3 regions of the Streptomyces sp. NPDC052236 genome follow, and region 1 is predicted to be linked to each of the others. Evidence: riboswitches for the same ligand, from Rfam matches in the RefSeq annotation. Region 1 holds a riboswitch; each other region holds the start of a gene.

Region 1 (4,224 bases):
CGGCGCGCTGACGATGCTGATCACGGGCTTCGCGCTGGTGGGTCTGAACAGGGCCGACGACCAGACGGTGAGCGGCGCGAAGATCGGCGTCAAGCTGGCGCTGCTGGTGGTGATCCTGGGTCTGGTGTACGTCAAACGAGATCAGGAGCGGGTGGAGAAGGCGCTCTTCGGCGCGGTGGGCGGGCTGACGGTCGCGAACATCTTCATCGCGACGCTCTGGACGTGACAGGACCACCGGTCGTCCGTCCCGTCCCCGCCCACCAGCGGTGAAACAGCTCAGGCGGGACGCACGCTGCCGTAGATGGGCATGTAGTAGATCGACTCCTCGCGGACGTTCGTCCCGGGCTTGGGCGCGTGGATCATCTTGCCGTCGCCGATGTAGATGCCGACGTGGCTGATGTCGTCGTAGAAGAAGACCAGGTCGCCCGGGATCAGGTCCTTCGTCTCGACGCGCGTGCCGACGTTCGCCTGGTCCCAGGTGGTGCGCGGCAGATCCACGCCCGCCGCCTTCCAGGCGGCCCGGGTCAGCCCCGAGCAGTCGTACGAGCTCGGCCCGCTCGCGCCCCAGACGTACGGCTTTCCTGTCTGCGCGCGGGCGAAGGCCACAACCTTGGCGGATTCGGTGGTGGCGGTGCCGTCCTCGGCAGTGCCGATTCCGGTGCCGGTGCCGGTGCCGATTCCGGTGTCCGTGGCCGTGCCGGTGGTCTGCTCCTGCTGAGCCTGGCGGCGCTGCTCGGCCTCCGCTTCCTCCCTGGCCTTGGCCTCGGCCTTGCGGCGGGCCTCTGCCTCCCGCGCGCGCTCGATCGCCGCGAGCCGTGCCCGCTCCTCCGTGGTGAGCCGCGACAGTAGCGTGCGCGCCTCGCTCAGCTTGGACTGGACAGCCTGCTTGCTCGTACGCAGCGCCTGCTGCGAGCGCGTCAGCGCATCCAGGCTCTTCGTGGCCTCGGCGCGCTGCTTGGCGGCGGCGGCCCGCTGGGCCTCGTAGTCCTCAACGACACCGCGCTGCCGGTCGGTCACCCGGTCCATCAGCTGCGTCTGGTCGGAGTATGCCTGTGGGCTGTCCGCGAAGAGCAGCGCGGTGGTCGGGGTGACCGCGCCCGTCCGGTACTGGGCGGCGGCGAAGGTGCCCAGGGCGCGCCGGGACTCGTTCAGCTGTTCCGTACGCTTCGCGGTGTCGTCCAGCAGCTGGTCGACCTCGCGCCGCTGCCCGTCGGTGGCTTCCTTCGCCTTGTTGTACTTCTGGGTCTCGGAGCCCGCCTGCCGGTACAGGTCGTCGACCTTCTTCTGCACGTCTTCGACGGATGGCTTCGGCTCGGCGGGTGCGGCATCGGCGCTCTGCGTCGAGAGCAGGGTGACGGAGGCGAGGGCCGCCGTCGTGAACCCGACGGCGGGGGTGTTGGTGCGCAGTCCTGTCATTCCGGGGGCTCCGGTACGGGGACGCATTTTGCGATGCGACGACAAGGTCGACATCTCCTTCTTCCGTGAACCGCCTACCGGGTTAGCTGACGGGTTCGGGCGGAACGGAAGGTCGCCCTACGGACCATAGGGGTATGGTCCGATTCACCCCGGTTGTGCATGGTGGGTCCCCGGTTCCGAACTTCCTTAGCAGAAGCCCGAATTCAGCGCAGACGGCCCGGTTGGCGGGGGTCGCCATGGGGGTACAGGCCGTCTGGTCGAGCACGCTAGCCAATGCGTGTGGCTGTTGTGAAGGTTGATGGCCGATATGCCCGATACATTTTCGTGACCTATGTTTGGGATTACCCGGCGTCGTGACTGGTTACGGTGCGCGTCCTCGGCGTCGTACCCCAATGCGGCGTGAGTTGTCAGTCCGGCGGCCTAGACTCGTAAAGCGATGAGCAGCCTCTTTGACGACAGCTTCCTGGCGGACCTCCAGCACAGTTCGGAGCACCCTCCGCCACCGCCCGAGGACTCGGCCGCCCCGGAGAAGATCCCGGACGATCTCTTCGAGGGCGCATTCGACGTGCCTGCTGCCAGGGACCCGTACCACCGCGACGGCGCCCCGCGCACCGTCGTGGACCCCGCCGCCCTGCTGGAGGGGCTGAACAGCGAGCAGCGCGCCGCCGTCGTACACACCGGGGCGCCCCTGCTCATCGTGGCCGGCGCCGGGTCCGGCAAGACCCGCGTCCTGACCCACCGGATCGCGCACCTGCTGGGCACCCGCAGCGTCCACCCCGGCGAGATACTGGCGATCACCTTCACCAACAAGGCCGCGGGCGAGATGAAGGAGCGCGTCGAGCAGCTCGTCGGCCCGCGCGCCAAGGCCATGTGGGTCATGACCTTCCACAGCGCGTGCGTCCGCATCCTGCGCCGGGAGTCCAAGCGGCTCGGCTTCACCTCGTCGTTCTCGATCTACGACGCGGCCGACTCCAAGCGCCTGATGGCCCTGGTCTGCCGCGATCTGGATCTTGATCCGAAGAAGTTCCCCCCGAAGGCTTTCAGCGCGAAGATCTCGAATCTGAAGAATGAGCTGATCGACGAGGAGGCCTTCGCCGACCAGGCTGCTGGGGGCACCTCCCAGGCCGAAGGCTCTGGGGGAGGTTTTGAGAAGACGCTCGCCGAGGCGTACCGGATGTACCAGGCGCGGCTGCGCGAGGCCAACGCCCTGGACTTCGACGACATCATCATGACGACCGTCCACCTGCTCCAGGCCTTCCCGGACGTCGCCGAGCACTACCAGCGGCGCTTCCGGCATGTCCTGGTGGACGAGTACCAGGACACCAACCACGCTCAGTACACACTCGTACGCGAACTGGTGGGGACGGGTCAGGACGACCTGCCGCCCGCCGAGCTGTGCGTCGTCGGCGACGCCGACCAGTCGATCTACGCCTTCCGTGGCGCGACCATCCGCAACATCCTCCAGTTCGAGCAGGACTACCCGAACGCGACCACGATCCTGCTGGAGCAGAACTACCGCTCCACCCAGACGATCCTCTCCGCCGCCAACGCCGTCATCGAGCGGAACGAAAGCCGCCGCCCCAAGAACCTGTGGACGAACGCGGGCGCGGGCGCGCAGATCACCGGCTATGTCGCGGACACCGAGCACGACGAGGCGCAGTTCGTCGCCGACGAGATCGACCGGCTGACGGACGCGGGCGAGGCCAAGGCCGGTGACGTCGCCATTTTCTACCGTACGAACGCCCAGTCCCGCGTCTTCGAAGAGATCTTCATCCGGGTCGGGCTGCCGTACAAGGTCGTCGGTGGAGTGCGTTTCTACGAGCGCAAGGAGGTCCGCGATGTCCTCGCGTATCTGCGCGTGCTCGCCAACCCCGAGGACACCGTCCCGCTGCGCCGCATCCTCAATGTCCCCAAGCGGGGCATCGGCGACCGCGCGGAGGCGATGATCGACGCGCTCTCGCTGCGCGAGAAGATCAGCTTCGCGCAGGCGCTGCGCCGCGTCGAAGAGGCGTACGGCATGGCGGCCCGCTCCGCGAACGCCGTCAAGCGCTTCAACGTGCTGATGGAGGAGCTGCGCACGATTGTCGACTCCGGTGCGGGCCCGGCGGTGGTGCTGGAAGCCGTGCTGGAGCGGACCGGCTACCTCGCCGAGCTGCAGGCCTCGACGGACCCGCAGGACGAGACCCGCATCGAGAACCTTCAGGAACTGGCGGCGGTGGCGCTGGAATTCGAGCAGGAGCGCGGTGAGGAGGAGGGCTCCGGCACCCTCGCCGAATTCCTGGAGCGGGTGGCGCTGGTCGCCGACTCCGACCAGATCCCCGACGAGGACCAGGACGGCTCCGGTGTCATCACCCTGATGACCCTGCACACCGCCAAGGGGCTGGAATTCCCTGTCGTGTTCCTGACCGGCATGGAGGACGGCGTCTTCCCGCATATGCGAGCCCTCGGGCAGGCGAAGGAGCTGGAGGAGGAGCGCCGGCTGGCGTACGTCGGGATCACACGCGCCCGCGAGCGCCTGTATCTGACGCGGTCGTCGATGCGCAGCGCGTGGGGTCAGCCCGCGTACAACCCGCCGTCGCGGTTCCTGGAGGAGATCCCCGGCCAGCACCTGGAGTGGAAGCGGACGGGCCCGATGGCCGCGCCCGCCGGTCCGACGTCCGGTATCGCGTCGTCGCTGTCGTCCTCGCGGTCGCGGTCGGGTGGCAGGGGCGGCGGCGGGGCTTCGGGCTTCGCCACGCGGCGGGCGAGCGACAAGCCGGTGCTGGCGCTGTCGGTGGGGGACCGGGTCACACACGACCAGTTCGGTCT
Region 2 (4,224 bases), on a different contig from region 1:
GAAGGCGTTCACTCCGCGCCGGGTCGCCGAATTCGCCCCGCGCGTACAGGAGCTGACAGACAGTCTTATCGACGGCTTCGCGGACAAAGGGGAGGCGGACCTCATCCATGAGTTCGCTTTCCCGCTCCCCATTTATGCCATCTGTGAGCTGCTCGGCGTCCCGCGCGAGGACCAGGACGACTTCCGCGACTGGGCGGGCATGATGATCCGGCATGGCGGCGGTCCGCGCGGCGGCGTCGGCCGTTCCGTGAAGAAGATGCGGGGGTACCTTGCCGAGCTGATCCACCGCAAGCGCGAGGACCCGGGCGACGACCTGATCTCGGAGCTGATCAGGACCAGCGACCACGGCGAGCACCTCACCGAGAACGAGGCCGCCGCGATGGCCTTCATCCTTCTCTTCGCCGGCTTTGAAACGACCGTCAACTTGATCGGCAATGGGGTGTATGCCCTGCTTCGTCATCCGGAGCAGCGGGAGCGGCTCCAGCGCTCCCTCGCCGCAGGCGAAAGGGGACTGCTCGCCACCGGCGTGGAGGAACTGCTGCGCTACGACGGGCCCGTGGAGCTCGCGACCTGGCGGTACGCCACCGAGCCCGTCCGCCTCGGCGGGCAGGACATCGCGACGGGCGATCCCGTACTCGTCGTACTCGCCGCCGCCGACCGCGACCCTGACCGGTTCACCGACCCGGACACTCTCGACCTCTCCCGGCGCGACAACCAGCACCTCGGGTACGGGCACGGCATCCACTACTGCCTCGGCGCGCCGCTCGCCCGGTTGGAGGGGCAGACGGCGCTCGCCACACTGCTCCGCAGGATGCCCGACTTGCGACTTGCGGGTGATCCGGACGATTTGCGGTGGCGTGGGGGACTTATCATGCGTGGTTTGCGCACTCTGCCCGTTGAGTTCACCGCCCCATAGAGCTGACGATCAGTCAATGTTGTGACTTTCACGTGATCTCCCCTGCATCGACTTGTGACCCACGTTCGATTACGGATACGTTCACCGGCGTCTCAGCAGTCACGCGAAAGGCAACCGCATGCGCTCCCCGAACGGCCGTCACCGGCGACCCCGTCAGGCTCCGGCAATCGTCGTCGCGGCGGGGGTGACGGGATCGGCCATCGCCATCCCGCTCCTCGGCGCCGGATCGGCGTCCGCCGCCGAATCCGCCACCTGGGACCGCGTCGCGGCGTGCGAGACCGGCGGCATGTGGAGTGCCGACCTCGGCAACGGCAACTACGGCGGGCTGCAGATGACGCTGCAGACCTGGCAGCAGTACGGCGGTACGGAGTACGCGCGCAGCGCCGACCTCGCGAGCCGCTCCGAGCAGATCGCGATAGCCGAGAAGGTCCTCGCCGCGAAGGGGCCCTCGGCGTGGGCGGACTGCGCCGCCATCGCGGGGCTGACGACCGGCGGCACGGCGGCGGGCGTCGACCCCGGTGCCGCGCCCGCGCCCGCCCCCTTGTCGTCGCTGCTGCCGACCGCTCCCGAGGAAGCGGCCACGCCCGCGGACCCGGCCGAGCCGGTGGCACCTGTGGAGCCGACCGGGAAGACGACTCCGGACGCGCCCGCGGCCACGACGCAGGAGTCCGGTACCCCGACAGGCGACGCCGAGACCGGCAAGCACCGCGGAACCCCGGAGCAGACGACCGAGCCGGGCAATACAGACGGAGACCGCGAAGTGGGCCGTCACTCCTCGCGAGGTGACGCCGCGGCACGCGAGGGCGTCGCCGACGCGACCAAGCCCGCGGAGACCCGCTCCGCCGACGTCTCGCCCGGCGTGTACACCGTCCGCCCCGGCGACAGTCTGTGGGCCATCGCCGACGCCCAGGAGCTCCCCGGCGGCTGGACCGCGGTCTTCGAGGCGAACCGCGAGACTCTCGGTGACGATCCCGACCTCATCCGCCCTGGCCAGAGCCTGGATCTAGACCTGAAGTAGCGGCGATTCGGGGGCCTTTGTCCAAGTCTGCGCAAGTGAGACAAGGGTCTCTTTACCTCAATCGGCACATCTCGCAGCCCAAATCCGGCCGTTCCGCGCTCCACCTGCGGAAAGAGGAACCACCGGAGTGTCAAGTTGGGCGTTTTCTCCCCGATGTTCAGCTTTGAACATCGGGGAGAGGTGTGATTACCGTCTGAACCGCTCACCACCGTGGGCACCACTGGCCGTCACGCCGAATCCTGCCGGCGGTCGGGGGGAGTAGTCGTCGCGTAGAGCGCCGAAGGCAGGAGCGGGGGAACCAAGGTAAGCGCCGGGCCCGGCCGTTGAGAGCAGTACGCAACGGACGTGGAACGGCTAGGGGTGAAATCGCGCGCCAGTCGCGTGGACGGGCACTCACTTGGCCCGAACCCGACAGCTCACCTCGTAGGCGTCGGTGAGGAGAATCTCCATGCTGTTTTCCAGCAAGGGCAAGCACCGCCGCCCGAGCAAAGCCACCCGTATCGTCACATTCGCCGGGATCACCGGTGTCGCCGTCGCCGCCCCGCTGCTGGGCGCCACCTCAGCATCCGCCGCGACAGGTGCCGAGTGGGACAAGGTCGCCCAGTGCGAGTCCGGCGGCAACTGGTCGATCAACACGGGCAACGGCTACTACGGCGGCCTTCAGTTCTCGTCGTCCACCTGGGCCGGGTACGGCGGCACCCAGTACGCCTCCACCGCCGACAAGGCGTCGAAGTCCCAGCAGATAGCCATCGCCGAGAAGGTCCTGGCCGGCCAGGGCAAGGGTGCCTGGCCGAACTGCGGCGTGGGCCTGTCCAACGCCTCGTACAACGGCGGCTCCGCCGACTCGGGCACCACGCAGCAGGCGCAGCCCAAGCAGCAGGCACAGCCCAAGCAGCAGGCACAGCCCAAGCAGCAGACGCAGCCCAAGCAGCAGCGCGCCGAGGCGCCCACCACGCGCTCCGAGCGCGCCGAGGCCCCGGCCGCGCCGAAGTCCTTCGAGAAGGGCGACGGCGAGTACAAGGTCAAGTCGGGCGACACCCTCTCCAAGATCGCTGAGGCCGAGAAGGTCAAGGGCGGCTGGGCGAAGCTGTTCGACCTCAACAAGGACATCGTCAGCGACGCCGACGTGATCTTCCCGGGCCAGCAGCTCCACCTCGGCTGAGCCTTCCCGGGCACCGAACCACCCCGGTCCGGCGCGACTTTCCCCGTGCGCGCCGGGCCGGGGTTCTCTGTGCAGGCGGCAGTCAGACGCATTTTTGTCCCAGCGGGCGGGCGTCGTCGGGCCGGAGCCCCCCAGCCGGTTAGGCTCGTGCCGCAAGGCAGAAGCGCAGATACAGATACTGCGCTTTAAGCGTCACATCACCAGAAGGAGATGCTCGTGCCGTCCATCGACGTCGTCGTAGCCCGGGAAATCCTGGACTCCCGAGGCAACCCCACGGTCGAGGTCGAGGTTGGCCTCGACGACGGCAGCACGGGTCGTGCTGCTGTCCCGTCCGGCGCCTCCACCGGTGCGTTCGAAGCCCTTGAGCTCCGCGACGGTGACCCCAACCGCTACCAGGGCAAGGGTGTCGAGAAGGCCGTCCTCGCCGTCATCGAGCAGATCGGCCCGGAGCTCGTCGGCTACGACGCCACCGAGCAGCGCCTGATCGACCAGGCGATGTTCGACCTCGACGCCACCCCGGACAAGTCCTCGCTCGGCGCCAACGCGATCCTCGGTGTCTCCCTCGCCGTGGCGCACGCCGCCTCCGAGGCCTCGGACCTGCCGCTCTTCCGCTACTTGGGCGGACCGAACGCGCACCTGCTGCCCGTTCCGATGATGAACATCCTGAACGGCGGCTCGCACGCCGACTCCAACGTGGACATTCAGGAGTTCATGATCGCGCCGATCGGTGCGGAGTCCTTCTCCGAGGCCCTGCGCTGGGGTGCCGAGGTCTACCACACCCTCAAGTCCGTCCTGAAGGCCAAGGGCCTGTCCACCGGCCTCGGCGACGAGGGCGGCTTCGCGCCGAACCTCGACTCGAACCGCGCGGCTCTCGACCTCATCCTTGAGGCCATCAAGCAGGCCGGTTACACCCCGGGCAAGGACATCGCGCTCGCGCTCGACGTCGCCGCCTCGGAGTTCTACAAGGACGGCTCGTACGAGTTCGAGGGCAAGTCCCGCTCGGCCGCCGAGATGACCGAGTACTACGAGGAGCTCGTCGCCTCGTACCCGCTCTGCTCCATCGAGGACCCGCTGTTCGAGGACGACTGGGCCGGCTGGAAGGTCCTCACCGACAAGCTGGGCGCCAAG
Region 3 (4,224 bases), on a different contig from region 1:
GGTCACGGCAGCTTGCCGCGGCTGCGGGCGTTCACGTACGCCGTCGTCGCGCTGATCCGCTCCGCCGTCGTCGCCGGCCGTACCTGTCCCGGCTCGCACTCCCACACCGGGCCGCCGCCCAAGGGTCTGAGGCTCTGGGACGAGCCCGACTCTCCGACGAACCTGCCGACCCGGCCGGTGCCGGTGTCCACGACGTACGAGCCGATGGGCAGCGTCACCGTAGTGCGATCCCTTCCTTCGGCAGCACGGCTGTGAGCCTGCGGACCATGTCGATGTTGCAGCACCCCAATTCCACGAGAGGGCAGGGAGCTTCCCGTCCGTACGAAGCGAGCTCCACGCGCAGGGAGGGCAGGGTAATGCCCGACTGCCCCAGGGCAGTGCGGAGTTTATTCACGGCCTCCTCCGCATCCGCGAGGCATTCCGCGGAGTGCCGGGGCTTTTCCAAGTTCGCCATGAGGTCCCTTCCTGATCCGTTTCACTCTTTGCATTACAACGGTGACACTGCGCAGCTACTCTCAACAGAGGTACGCGCCCTACAACGGATGGGCAGCACAAGGAGGTTGAGCTATGGCCAAAACTTCACGGCAGGCGGCTTGGGAGTTCTTCGGCACGGAGTTGAAGCGGTGCCGGGAGGAGGCGGGACTTACCCAGGCGGTTCTGGGCACGCGGGTTTTCGTGTCCGGCGGGTACATCGGTCAATTCGAACAAGCCATTCGGAAGCCACAATTGGATGTGGCGGAGAGGATCGACGAGACGCTACAAACCGGAGGCCTTTTCGAGCGGATGTGGCGGAAGCTGATCCAGGAGGAGCGGTTCACGGCTTACTTCGCGCACGCGGCAGAGCTTGAGCGGCTGGCGACAGAGATCTACGAGTTCGCACCGGCGGTCGTCCCGGGGCTGCTCCAGACGCCCGAGTACGCACGCGCGATCTACCTGGCGAGCAACCCTCTCGCCGCCGACGAGTACATCGAGGAGATGGTCAAGCTGCGCATGGACCGCGCCCAGCTCCTCAAGGACGCGACACGGCCCGTGTACTGGGTGGTACTGCACGAGACGGCACTGCGCGTCCCGGTCGGCGACCCCGCCGTGATGGCCCGGCAGCTGGACCACATCGCGGCGATGGTCCGTGAGCGCAAGGCACTGGTTCAGGTGCTCCCGTTCTCGGCCGGGGCGCATCCGGAGATGGGCAAGATGATGAAACTCATGGAGTTCGAGGACGCCCCGCCAACTGTCCATACAGAGGCGGTGCTTTCGGGGAATCTGCTGGACGATCCGGCAGTAGTGAAGCGGGCGCAGGCGCATTACGATCTGATCAGGGCCGCCGCGCTGTCGACGGAGGCGTCCCTGACCCTGATCGAGTCGGCGGCGGAGGACTTCAGACGATGCGCGAGTACGACCTGAGCAACGCCCGGTGGCGCAAGAGCAGCTACAGCGGCGGCTCCGGCGGGGAGGACTGCGTCGAGGTGGCGTACGACTTCCCCGGCGCGGCCCCCTGGCGCAAGAGCACGTACAGCGGCGAGTCCTGCGTCGAGGTCCTGGACGACGTCCCCGGCGTCGTCCCCGTCCGCGACAGCAAGACCCCCTCCGGCCCCGTCCTCGTCATCGGGGCCACCGCCTGGACGGCATTCGTCGGTAGCGTCAGCTCCGGCGGATGACGCTCCGCGCCGCATAGAGCGGCCCAGCTCCTGTGGCTTCCGCAAGTGGCGGGATCATTCCCGTACCAGACATACGACCACCACCAGCCGGAACGGCACGCACGCACGCAGAAGTCGATGGCGGGAAGCTCCAGGACCTTGACGACCGTCCGCTCATCCTCCGTACGCGGCACGGGATTCACCATGAAGCAGCGGAAGATGAAGTCCGAATCCGTCGATGCCATTGCGGAGCCCAGGACAAATCCGTTTCGTTTCGTTTCTGGTTAATTCAATGCCGAGCACGCCGGCCCCTTGTCAGAACACCGAACTATGGCGGGCTTTGTTCAGAACGCGGGGCCGGTCGGCTCACAAAGGTGTGACGGCCCGTCAGTAAGGACCATTCACGTTGTCGATCGAGCCGTATCTGTCGGCGGCGTAGTTGCACGCGGCCGTGATGTTGGCGACCGGGTCGTAGCTGTCCATCGACGTGCCGGGCACGTGGTAGGCCTTGAACGTCGGGGCAATGACCTGGAGCAGTCCCTTGGACGGCGTTCCCGCCGCGGCGTTGGAGTCCCAGTTGTTGATGGCCAACGGGTTGCCCGAGGACTCGCGCATGATGTTGCGGTGGATGCCCTCGTAGGTGCCGGGGATGCCGTGCGCGGCCATGATGTCCAGCGACTCCTTGATCCAGCCGTCCAGGTTGTTGGCGTACTTCTTCGCCGCGGCCTGGACGACGCCCCCGCCCGCACCGCCCTGCGCGCTCTTGCCGGCCGCTGCCGGCGCCTTGCCCTTGGCGGCCTTGCCGTCGCCGAGCTTCAGCTTGAGGCCGGGGCGTATCAGCGACGGGTCGTCGCCGATGACGCCCCGGTTGTCCTCGTAGAGCTTCTTCCAGCCGCCGCTCACGGAATGAGTTTCGGCGATCTTGGACAGAGTGTCGCCCGCGACGACGGAGTAGGTCGCGGGGCCGGCCGGCTGAGCCGCGGCGGCGGTCGCCGGAGCCGACTGGACGACGGCGGGCCGTGCGGACGGCGCCGCGACAGCGGTGTTCGCGACCACCAGTGGCAGGGCGAGCGCGGCGCCACCCGCGCCCGCGGCGACAAGACGCCGGGCGAGTGAACTGGTGGTCCGGGGACGACGGTGTTTACCCATTGCGAGCATGACGAATTCCTCTCCGTCGCCTGCGAGGTGAGCTGTCGGGTTCGGACTGGAGATGCCCGGCCGCAGTGAATGCGGCTTCACCCCAAGCCGATCCGGATTGCGGATCGGCGACTTACCGGTTCCCCCGCTCCTGCCGTACGTGGGTGGGTGAGTGTGATTTCCGGACGGCGGCAGGATTTGGCGGTCCACCCGGAATGACGTGAACGTAGGCGAGGAAGTCCGGGTGAAACAAGTCCTGAATTCGCAGCGCAATCCCATTTACGAACCAGGCGGGGAGGGATTCCCTTCGCGGTGCGGCTCCCGGTAACTCAACTTTCCTTCTCCATGGGGGAAGTGGCATCCGAGGCCAGAACAGCGGCCCGCGACACCGTGACGCACATCACGGACCTTCAGTGAAATCGTTCTCTCCACAATGCCGCACAGAGAAGCACAAGTTGACACTAATGGTGCAGAATAGGATTTTCTAACCATGGCGAGCAAATTAACCCATAACGGAAGTTCAAACGCCCAGGTGGAGGCAGCAGTGAAGTGCCCCGACATGTCGCGCGGTGCGCGTCTCACCGCACACAACGCCGTCTCCGCAACCCTGGCCCCGCTCAGTGATCGCGCGCTGTACGAGCTCGTGGACGCGGCCGTGCCGATGGGTTCCGGCATCGGCGGGAAGTCGGCCCTGCTGGACGTCGGCGGAACCCCGGTCTTCGTCAAGCGGGTGCCCCTCACCGATCCGGAGAGGCAACCGGAGAACGTCCGGTCCACGGCGAACCTGTTCGAGCTGCCGGTCTTCTGCCAGTACGGCATCGGCGGCGGGCCGGGCTTCGGGGCCTGGAGAGAACTCGCCGTACACACCATGACGACGGACTGGGTGATCGCGAACGAATACGAGGGTTTCCCCCTGATGTACCACTGGCGGGTGCTGCCGGACTCGACGCCCCTGCCCGAGGAATTCGCCGACGTCGAACGGGCCGTCGCCTTCTGGGGCGGCGGACCGCAGGTGCGCAGCCGGATCGAGGCTCTCCAGCAGTCGACGGCGAGCCTCGCGCTGTTCCTGGAGTACATCCCGCAGAACCTGCACCAGTGGCTGGGCACTCAGGTCGAAGCAGGCGACGAGGCAACCGACCGGGCCTGCGCCATGGTGGAGAAGGAACTGGAAGCCGGCACCTCATTCATGAACAGCCAAGGCCTCCTGCACTTCGACGCCCACTTCGAGAACATCCTGACCGACGGCCGACGCCTCTACTTCACGGACTACGGCCTCTCCATCTCCTCCCAGTTCGAACTGTCGCGGGAAGAGGCCGACTTCTTCGACCGGCACCAGACCTACGACCGTGACTACACAACCGGCTACCTGGCGAACTGGCTGGTCACCACCCTGTACGGGTACGGGAGAGACGACCGCGACGCGCGGATGCGCGCGTATGCCCAAGGCGAGCAC

What was found. A riboswitch is a leader RNA that binds a small molecule or an ion and turns the genes downstream of it on or off. The one in region 1 is predicted to bind cyclic di-AMP.
Positions count from the first base shown of each region.
Region 2: it holds a riboswitch for cyclic di-AMP, as region 1 does, so the genes downstream of both, ACIHCQ_RS20060 (transglycosylase family protein) here and ACIHCQ_RS04250 (NlpC/P60 family protein) in region 1, are expected to answer to the same signal.
Region 3: it holds a riboswitch for cyclic di-AMP, as region 1 does, so the genes downstream of both, ACIHCQ_RS10225 (transglycosylase SLT domain-containing protein) here and ACIHCQ_RS04250 (NlpC/P60 family protein) in region 1, are expected to answer to the same signal.

Region 1 covers NZ_JBIUBL010000002.1:65,533-69,756, forward strand. The annotation lists gene ACIHCQ_RS04245 (hypothetical protein) at 1-226, shown strand, start outside; gene ACIHCQ_RS04250 (NlpC/P60 family protein) at 277-1,470, opposite strand; cyclic di-AMP (ydaO/yuaA leader) riboswitch at 1,473-1,635, opposite strand; gene pcrA (DNA helicase PcrA) at 1,853-4,224, shown strand, end outside.
Region 2 covers NZ_JBIUBL010000011.1:140,609-144,832, forward strand. The annotation lists gene ACIHCQ_RS20050 (cytochrome P450) at 1-916, shown strand, start outside; gene ACIHCQ_RS20055 (transglycosylase family protein) at 1,035-1,934, shown strand; cyclic di-AMP (ydaO/yuaA leader) riboswitch at 2,200-2,379, shown strand; gene ACIHCQ_RS20060 (transglycosylase family protein) at 2,383-3,096, shown strand; gene eno (phosphopyruvate hydratase) at 3,313-4,224, shown strand, end outside.
Region 3 covers NZ_JBIUBL010000004.1:329,636-333,859, reverse strand. The annotation lists gene ACIHCQ_RS10245 (hypothetical protein) at 3-218, opposite strand; gene ACIHCQ_RS10240 (hypothetical protein) at 215-454, opposite strand; gene ACIHCQ_RS10235 (Scr1 family TA system antitoxin-like transcriptional regulator) at 568-1,401, shown strand; gene ACIHCQ_RS10230 (DUF397 domain-containing protein) at 1,383-1,655, shown strand; gene ACIHCQ_RS10225 (transglycosylase SLT domain-containing protein) at 2,022-2,792, opposite strand; cyclic di-AMP (ydaO/yuaA leader) riboswitch at 2,797-2,952, opposite strand; gene ACIHCQ_RS10220 (protein kinase family protein) at 3,331-4,224, shown strand, end outside.